DNA from 2 places in the Aquitalea sp. ASV15 genome. Region 1 is predicted to be linked to the other one. Evidence: predicted binding sites of a transcription regulator. Region 1 holds the regulator's gene; the other holds the start of a gene.

Region 1 (4,415 bases):
CCTGGGAGAGTGGCAGCAATCTGTCACCCGCGCAGTTGCTGGGGGAGCAGGGAGAGGATCTGCTGCAAGCCTTGCAGCAGGATCCAGGCCCGCTTGAGCACTGGCTGGCGCAACAGCCATGCCAGCGGCTTGGCCATTATGCCGAGCGCCTGCTGGCTTTCTGGTTCCGGCTGGCGCCGCATATCGAACTGGTGGCGGCCAATGTGCCGGTGCGCGATGCCGCAGGCCGCACCATCGGCGAATTCGATTTTCTGATCCGGCTGCATGGCGTGCCGCTACATGTGGAAACCGCCAGCAAATTCTATCTGCAACTGGGGCATGGCGCGGACACGCTGGTCGGCCCCAGCCTGCGCGATGCCTGGGTGCTCAAGGCCGCCAAACTGCAGGAACAACTGCAACTGGCCAGCCACCCTGCCGCCGCCCGTGTCCTGCCGCCGGGCTTTGCCGGCTGTGCCAGCGCGGCACGCCTGGCCGGCTGGTTCTTCTACGCCGACCGGCCGGCCATCCCGGCCGCACCGCTGAGCGCAGATCAGCTGCAAGGCTGGCTCAGCCCGCTGCAGCAGCCCTGGCCAAGCACAAGCGCAGGATCGCGCTGGGTGTGGCTGTCACGGCTGGGTTGGCTGGCTCCGGCGCGGCTGGCGGAGGAGGGGGTGCGCGAGCAGGACAGCCTGCGCCAGGAACTGCTGCAGGCTGCGGTGCCGCAGCTGGTGGCCGAATTGCTGCCGGTGGGGGATGGCTGCTGGGAGGAAGTGGCGCGCGGCTTTGTGGTGCCGCCGGGCTGGCCGCAGCAGCAGCGGCTGCAGGATTTGCTGGCCAGCATAGACCGGACTCTCCACCGATGAAGCAACTGCTGATTGTGTATGCCAGCCAGACCGGCCACACCCTGCAACTGGTCGACGCCTTGTGTCAGCCCTTGTTGCCGCTGTGCGCGGAACTGCACATCCACCGCCTGCCCGCGGCTGAGGCCGGGCTGGATGACTTGCTGGCTGCAGATGCCATCGTGCTGGCTACGCCGGAGAACTTCGGTTATATGGCGGGGAACGTGAAGGATTTTTTTGATCGCACCTATTACCCGGCGCAGGGAAAGACCGAGGGGCTGCCCTATCTGATGCTGGTGTCGGCCGGCAATGACGGACTGGGCGCGCTACAGGCCATGCGGCGCATTGCCTGTGGCTATGGCTGGAAGGAGGTACTGCCGCCCTTGCTGGCGCAGGGTGAGGTTTTGCCGCAACACCGGGAGCGCGCCATGGAGTTGGGCGAGCTGCTGGCTGCAGGCATGCTGGTGGGGCGCTGGTAGGGCTGGGCGGGCGGCTAGGTCGCCCGGACTAGGTCTTCAGACGAATTGTCGGCCACGCCAGTACTGCGCACTATGCAAAAACACCGCAGGCTGCTGGCAAGCAGGGCTGCGGTGTGCCGGATGAGCGCTAGCGTCAGACGCCGTTGGCGTGGGTGCAGCCGGCGATCAGGTCCTTGAGGGCATCGGCCTTGATCAGCTGGATGTGCTTGTGATCGACACTCAGCCAGCCTTGCTGCTGGAACTTGGACAGCGTACGGCTGACGGTTTCCAGTTTCAGGCCGAGGAAACTGCCGATTTCCTCGCGGCTCATGCGCAGGATGAAATCATTGGCGGCAAAACCGCGGGTGGACAGGCGCTGCGACAGGTTCAGCAAGAAGGCGGCCAGGCGTTCTTCCGCCTTCATGTTGCCCAGCAGCAGCATGACGTTCTGGTCGCGCACGATTTCGCGGCTCATCAGCCGGAAAAAGTGGTGCTGCAGGCTGGGAATGTCGCGCCCCAGGCTTTCCATGCGGTTGAAGGGCAGTTCGCAGACTTCGCTGTCTTCCAGTGCAATGGCATCGCAGCCATGCACATTGGAAGAAATGCCATCCAGGCCCATCAGCTCGCCGGACATCAGAAAGCCGGTGACCTGCTCGCGACCGTCCTGGCTGGCGACGCTGGTTTTGAAGAAACCGGTACGCACCGCGAACAGGGACTTGAAGCCCTCGCCGCTGCGGAACAGGTATTCGCCGCGCTTGAGGCGGCGGCTCTGACGGATCACGGCGTCCAGCTGCGTCATTTCGTCGCGGTTCAGTCCGATGGGCAGACAGAGTTCGCGCAGGCTGCAGTTGGAGCAGGACACCTTCAGTGCGTGAATAGTGTGTTGGTTTTGGTCAGACATCGAGTGTTTTGTACAACCCTGTAAAGAAGCTTGACCCTTGTCAAAGCGGAATTCACACGTTTTCCGCAAATTTACCAGTCCACCTGACGTTTGACTATCAATACCCGACGACATGCACACCACCCATCCGTTTTCGCCCACCCACTGTGAGTTCGACCGAGCATTGATCGAACGTCTTGATGGCTCTGGCCCAAGATACACTTCTTACCCGACTGCCGACCGTTTTACCCCGGCCTTTGGGGAGAAAGACTATAAACACTGGCTGAAGCAACGCCACCTGGGCATGCATCAGAACGCAATATCATTGTACGTTCATATACCGTTCTGCAACACGGTATGTTACTACTGCGGCTGCAACAAGATCATTACCAAAGACAAAAGCCGCGCCGATCGCTATCTCGACTACCTGGAAAAAGAAATCAAGCTGGTGGCCGCCACACTGGGCTGCCGCGAAAAGCTGATCCAGCTGCATTTCGGTGGCGGTACCCCCACTTTCCTGTCCGATGAACAGCTGGACCGGCTGATGGGCATGCTGCGTACTCACTTCGATTTTTTGCCGGAGGGAGAATATTCCATTGAGATTGATCCGCGCAAGGTGGGGCGCGAGACCGTGCACCATCTGGCGCGTCTGGGCTTTAACCGCATGAGCGTGGGCATCCAGGATTTCGACCCGCAGGTGCAACAGGCGGTAAACCGCGTGCAGAGCGAGGCCGAGACGCTGGAAGTGATCGATGCCGCCCGCGAGGCCGGTTTCAAGTCGGTCAGTGTGGACCTGATCTACGGCCTGCCGCTGCAGACGCGGGAATCGCTGAAAGCCACGCTGGACAAGGTGATTGCCATTGGCCCGGACCGGCTGGCGCTGTACAACTATGCCCACCTGCCCACGGTGTTCATGCCGCAGCGGCGCATCAACGAGGCAGACCTGCCGGCGGCCAGCACCAAGCTGGACATCCTGCAGGACGCGGTAAAAAGCCTGGCGGATGCCGGCTATGTCTTCATCGGCATGGACCACTTTGCCAAGCCGGAAGATGACCTGGCCATCGCCCTGCGCCAGGCACGCCTGCAGCGCAATTTCCAGGGTTATTCCACCCATGCCGACTGCGACATGATCGGCCTTGGCGTGTCGTCCATCGGCAAGGTCGGCCCCTGTTACAGCCAGAATGAAAAAGACCTGGACAGCTATTACGCTGCACTGGACGAGGGACGTCTGCCGGTGATGCGTGGCATGGTGCTGGATCAGGATGACATCCTGCGCCGTGGCATCATCCAGGCGCTGATGTGTCGCTTCTCCTTGTCGGTGGAGGCCGTCGAGCAGGTGCACGGCATCAATTTCGCCGAATACTTTGCTGCCGAACTGCCGGCCATCCGCGAATATCACAAGCTGGGTCTGCTGACTTTTGACGGCGATTTCCTGATGGTCGAACCGAAAGGGCGCTTCCTGATTCGCAATATCGCCATGCTGTTTGACCGCCACCTGCGCGAGCGGGAAACCAAGGCACGCTATTCCAAGACCATCTGACCCCACGCTGATTGCTGTTTTTCCAAGGGGAAACCCTGAAAAAAAGCCTGAAAAAAAGCCCGCTGACCGCGGGCTTTTTGTTTGAAAAGTGATGGTTTTTTACAACAAATCACGCTGTCCGGCTCAGTCTGCCGCCGGGCTTTCCGGCGAGACGGGCTGATTTTGCTGGCGGTGCAGCCGAATAATCGCCTCTCCGGTGGGGCTGGCGACGATATCGCGCAGGGAATAACCATCCAGCACCGTGAAAAAGGCTTGCAGGCCGACGTCCAGCGCCGACTTGAGACGGCAATCCTGGCGCAAGGCGCAAGGGGGCGTGGCGCAGTCGATCAGCGCGGCATTGCCCTCCAGGGTGCGGATGATGCCGCCCAGCCGGTAATGCTCGGGCGGCTGCGCCAGCGCCAGCCCGCCACCCTTGCCACGGCTGTTGTTCAGCCAGCCTTGCTGTCCCATGAAATGCACCACCTTGACCAGATGGTTGCGCGATACGGCAAAGCGCTCGGCGATTTCGCTGATGGTGACGGCCTGTTCGCGATCGCGGTGGGTCAGATACATCAGCACGCGCAATGCCAGATCGGTGAAACGGTTCAGTTGCATGGGCAAAAAGGGTAAGGGCGGTGCCGCGCAGGATACTCCGCACGGCCCACCCTCACAATGCGCTGGGACAAAGCTGCTGCAAGGGGCAATCAGTCGCTGGCCATGGCATTGGAGCCGAATACTTC
Region 2 (4,415 bases), on a different contig from region 1:
GCCACTTGACCCTGGCGTGCCGTGAATCGCTGATGACCCAGACGGAAAATGCAATGGCTGACAAATAAATGTCGATGGTGATCGCGCTGGTAAGTGGATTGGCAAACGCCGCAGCAAAGAATTCGGCGGGCCCCAGGCCTCCGCCCTGCATCAGGTACTGCAAGTTGAAGTACCAGGTGACAATAAAACCGCCAATGGCGATGACAAGGAATGCCAGGGTGGCATAGCGGTGCATTGTCCGGCTCATTAAGGATCTCCTGCGGGGGTTGCGCCAATGCCCAGCCTGGTGCTCCGCGGGCTTCATGCGATAAAGGGGCAGGCTGAACTGTCCAGCAGCGTAGGGGGAAGAGTGCAATCTCTCTACTGTCCCATCAGTCGCTCAGCGAGCTGCCACCAGCGCACCCTGCACCCGATAGGACGCACCAGCGGCTGGCTGGCTGCCACAATGACAGAGCCCGCGCCTGGGGCTTGAGCATGGCTAGCTTCATGCCCGCGCGACAGACTGGCAACATCTGGCAACATCTTTCCCTGCAAGAGCAGCGCCGCTTGCACTATAAGTGAGTGATCAACATGCATGAGCCGATCGCACCATGAGCAATTCCATCACCCAGGCTACCCAGCTCTCCTTGGCCAGCGCCGCCTTGTTGAATGGCGGCGTGCTGCCCTCACCGGTGATCCAGTCCTCCAACAGCAATGCGGCGCTGGTGGATGCGGCGAGCAGCATTGCCGAAGACGCCAGCGTCGTGGTGACACTTGGCGGCGGTGGGGATGAGGGGACGACGTATGATGCAGCAGGCTTGCTGAACAGTTTTACGCAAGCTGGCAGCTTGCAAGGCAGTGTGGCCAGCGATCCGGCAACCGCGGCAGCCGCGGTGGATGATCAACTACTGGGGGGAACAGCCGCCAGCAGCGGCACCCTGGCGGGCCTGAGCAGCAACTGGGGCAGCCTGCTGCAAAATGATCCGGCATTGAGCAATACCGCGGTGCAGGATAGTACGGATAGCAGCATCGTTGATACGCTGGCCTGAACGACCGGCCCTGATGATGGCACGATCGTTCCGGCGCTAGCTGTTGTAGCTGTTTGCCGGGCAAACCGCTATCAATCCTGCGGGCCGCGCGAGCTGTGTTTGCGCTTTTCCTTTTCGCTCATCATGGCTTCGCGCGCTGCCGCTTTCTGCGCGGCCAGTTCCTTGGCACGCTTTTCCCAGACTACCCATTCCTGCGGGCGCTCCAGCGTGATGCGGCCGGTATTGCCATCGCGAAAATCGGTGAGCACGATTTCGGCTGCCTTCTGGATATTGACGCGCCCGCCACCCAGCATGGCACCGCGCTTGCGGCCAATCATTTCCAGCACCTGCCAGTCCTGCAGGCCGTCCACCTCGTCCAGGCGATAACGCGCCGTCAGTTGCGGCACATAGTGTTGCAGCAGGTATTTGAGCAGTTCCAGCGAGACTTCTTCCTCATCCATGGCATTGCGGCCAACGGCACCGCTGGCGGCCAGATTATAGCCGCCTTCTTCCACTTCGATCTTGGGCCACAGCATGCCGGGGGTATCGTACAGCTCGACGTCATCGGCCAGGATGATGCGCTGCTCGTTCTTGGTGACGCCAGGCATATTGCCTGTCTTGGCGATCTTGCGGCTGCTCATGCTGTTGATCAGCGTGGACTTGCCGACATTGGGAATACCGCAAATCAGTACACGCAGCGGCTTGTCCAGGCCGCCGCGATTGGGCGCCAGCTCGCGACAGGCCGCCACCAGCTTTTGTGAGGGCGCACGTTCGCCGGCATCCAGCGCAATGGCCTGGGTCTGCTTCTTGGCGCGATACCAGTCCAGCCACTGCGTGGTGATGGCCGGGTCGGCCAGATCCTGCTTGTTGAGGATCATCAGGCGCGGCTTGCCCTTGGCCATGCGCGCCAGCATCGGATTGGCGCTGGACGCCGGCAAGCGCGCATCCAGCATTTCGATGACCACATCGATGTCTTTCAGGCGCTCCATGACATCTTTGCGCGCCTTGTTCATGTGGCCGGGAAACCATTGAATTGCCATGCTTTAACGCTTTCTTAACGGGTCCAGTAAATAACTCAGTCCATTGTGGTCGATCTCCTGCATCAATTGCAGCAGACGGCCAATCTCGCTCTTGGGAAAACCCTCGCGGGCAAACCAGTTGAGATAATTGCCGGGCAAATCACAAATCAGTACACCCTGGTGCTTGCCAAAGGGCATTGCGGTGGTAACCAGACGCTGCAGATCTTCTTGTTGCATGCTTTCAGACCGGACTGAAGGAGGCGCATTGTGCCAAAGGCTGCCATTTTACGCCACAGCCTTGTTTTGTCGGACTTTTATTGTCCAGCTTCCGGATTTGATCTGCGACAAGTGCCGTTGTCATTTTTCTGTCGAAAACCGGCGTGGACGGGATAGCATGGTGGCCATTCGTTACCGGGGTCTGGTCGGTTCCGATTGCGACCGCAATGCGAAGTCAGTTCAGTGATAGCGACGTAGGTTCTTTGGCGTGGCAGCCGTAGTGCATACGGCGGTTGGATACAGGCCTGGCCTGCCCGCACGCTCAAGACCTCTTTGGGCAGCCAGCTCTGGTTGCCCTTCTTTTTTGGCTCAGCGCGGCAGTGCCTTGCCGTCATTGAAAGCCAGAAAACCGCGCAGCACACGGTACAGGCACCACAGCCAGGTCAGGCCAAGAATGGCAAAACCGACCAGTATCCATACCAGTGCATAGCCCAGCACCGTGCCGAGCAGGCCGATCCAGAAGGTGTTGATCTGCCAGCGAAAATGGCTTTCAAACCAGCTGCCGCGGCTATCCTCCAGCTTGAGATAGTTGATGATCACGCCGACCAGCATGGGAAGGCCGGTAAACAGGCTGAGGCCCTGCAGGATATACACCACCAGGGTCAGGTTGTTCAGTTTGCGCTCATCATCACGCGTTTGCAGTTGCATGGTATTTCCGCTTGTTGGTCGCTCAGCCGCGGCGTGCTGCCTGCAGGCCGTGCCAGAAAGGTTGCAGCCGCTGACGGCATTGCTGCGCCACCAGGCGCGAGGCCATCAGCATGGATTGCATGCCGTGCACCGTCCCCACCATGCCGCTCTGCCGCTGGCGACTCCAGCCGCGCAATACGCCGGGCGTAGCCTCCGGTGCGGTCAGCAGCACGGGGGCGGCTGGCGCCAGTGTAAGCTGCAACTGCTCCGACAGCAGCTTGAGACGGCGGTTCGCCTCATCCAGCTGCGTCAGCTCAGCCAGGGTGACGGCGACATGGCTGAGTTCGAGCACGGCGATACGCGCCGCCAGCCAGTCTGTTGCATCGGCAAAGCGTGCAGGCGAACCATGGGGATGCCGGCGCTGCGAGGCCAGCAACATGGCAAAGGCACGAATGTCCGGCAGCAGCGATTCCAGCAGCGGCGTGGCCGTTGTCTGGTCTTGCTGTTGGTAGCGATACAGGCTGTCCGTTTGTGGTGCGACAGCATTGGCCAGGGCCTCGCCATCAGTCAACAGGGTTACGGACCACGCAGCACCGTCCAGCACCAGACTGGCGCTTTCTCGGGCGATCTGCCTTGCATCACTGACTTCATTCATGACCTGCATCTCCAGTCGGGCTTGCCTGGGTGGGTCCGGAGCTGATTTGTCTGCTGAAAAAACAAATGCCGCCGGAGTGTCCGCGGCGGCATTGTTCGGGTGTATTCGTTCTCTTGTACTGTTCTCTAGTGCAGAGACGCCCCTTGGAGCCGCCGTGAGCTGCGGTACCAATAAAAATAGGCGTTAAAGACTGCGGAGAAAGTATTCATGTCGACCATCCTGCCAACAAGGGCAGTGGGCTGTCAAGGCGGAAAGCCAGAAATCATTGCATTGCACAAAAAAACCCGGCCAAGGCCGGGTTTTTGCAACAGCAATCCAGAGCGCGGCTTACATATTGGGATAGTTGGGACCGCCGCCGCCTTCCGGCGTGCACCAGTTGATGTTCTGGCTGGGGTCCTTGATATCACAGGTTTTGCAATGTACGCAGTTCTGCGCATTGATCTGCAGACGCGGGCTGCCCTCTTCCTGACCGACGATTTCATACACACCAGCCGGGCAGTAACGCTGCTCGGGGGCATCGTACTTGGCCAGATTGAAGCTGATCGGCACGCTGGCATCTTTCAGCTTGAGGTGCGGCGGCTGGTCTTCGCTGTGATTGGTGTTGGAAATGAACACCGAGGACAGGCGGTCGAAGGTCAGCACGCCGTCCGGCTTGGGATAGTCGATGCGCGTGCATTCGCTGGCCGGACGCAAGGCTTCGTGGTCGGCATGCTTGTGGCGCAGCGTCCACGGGGCTTTGCCACGGAACAGGAAGGTGTCGATGGCCGAGTAGATCATGGCCGGCCACAGGCCCCAGCGGAAGGACGGGCGGATATTGCGCACTTTGTGCAA

The links. The regulator FNR, encoded in region 1, switches genes on or off when oxygen is low (the NO sensors DNR and NnrR bind a similar motif). The targets are predictions, from matches to a motif close to TTGATNNNNATCAA.
Region 2: the regulator FNR is predicted to act here: its motif matches at 2,361-2,374, upstream of JHD64_RS12040 (DUF3820 family protein).

Annotation. Positions count from the first base shown of each region.
Region 1 covers NZ_JAELTZ010000016.1:27,254-31,668, reverse strand. Annotated here, with positions in the region: gene JHD64_RS09215 (DUF1853 family protein) at 1-842, shown strand, start outside; gene JHD64_RS09210 (flavodoxin family protein) at 839-1,297, shown strand; gene fnr (fumarate/nitrate reduction transcriptional regulator Fnr) at 1,431-2,177, opposite strand; gene hemN (oxygen-independent coproporphyrinogen III oxidase) at 2,290-3,696, shown strand; gene JHD64_RS09195 (Rrf2 family transcriptional regulator) at 3,820-4,290, opposite strand; gene hmpA (NO-inducible flavohemoprotein) at 4,380-4,415, opposite strand, start outside.
Region 2 covers NZ_JAELTZ010000023.1:39,421-43,835, forward strand. Annotated here, with positions in the region: gene JHD64_RS12025 (DUF2834 domain-containing protein) at 1-235, opposite strand, end outside; gene JHD64_RS12030 (hypothetical protein) at 591-1,028, shown strand; gene ylqF (ribosome biogenesis GTPase YlqF) at 1,100-2,047, opposite strand; gene JHD64_RS12040 (DUF3820 family protein) at 2,051-2,263, opposite strand; gene JHD64_RS12045 (hypothetical protein) at 2,612-2,950, opposite strand; gene JHD64_RS12050 (hypothetical protein) at 2,973-3,584, opposite strand; gene JHD64_RS12055 (electron transfer flavoprotein-ubiquinone oxidoreductase) at 3,912-4,415, opposite strand, start outside.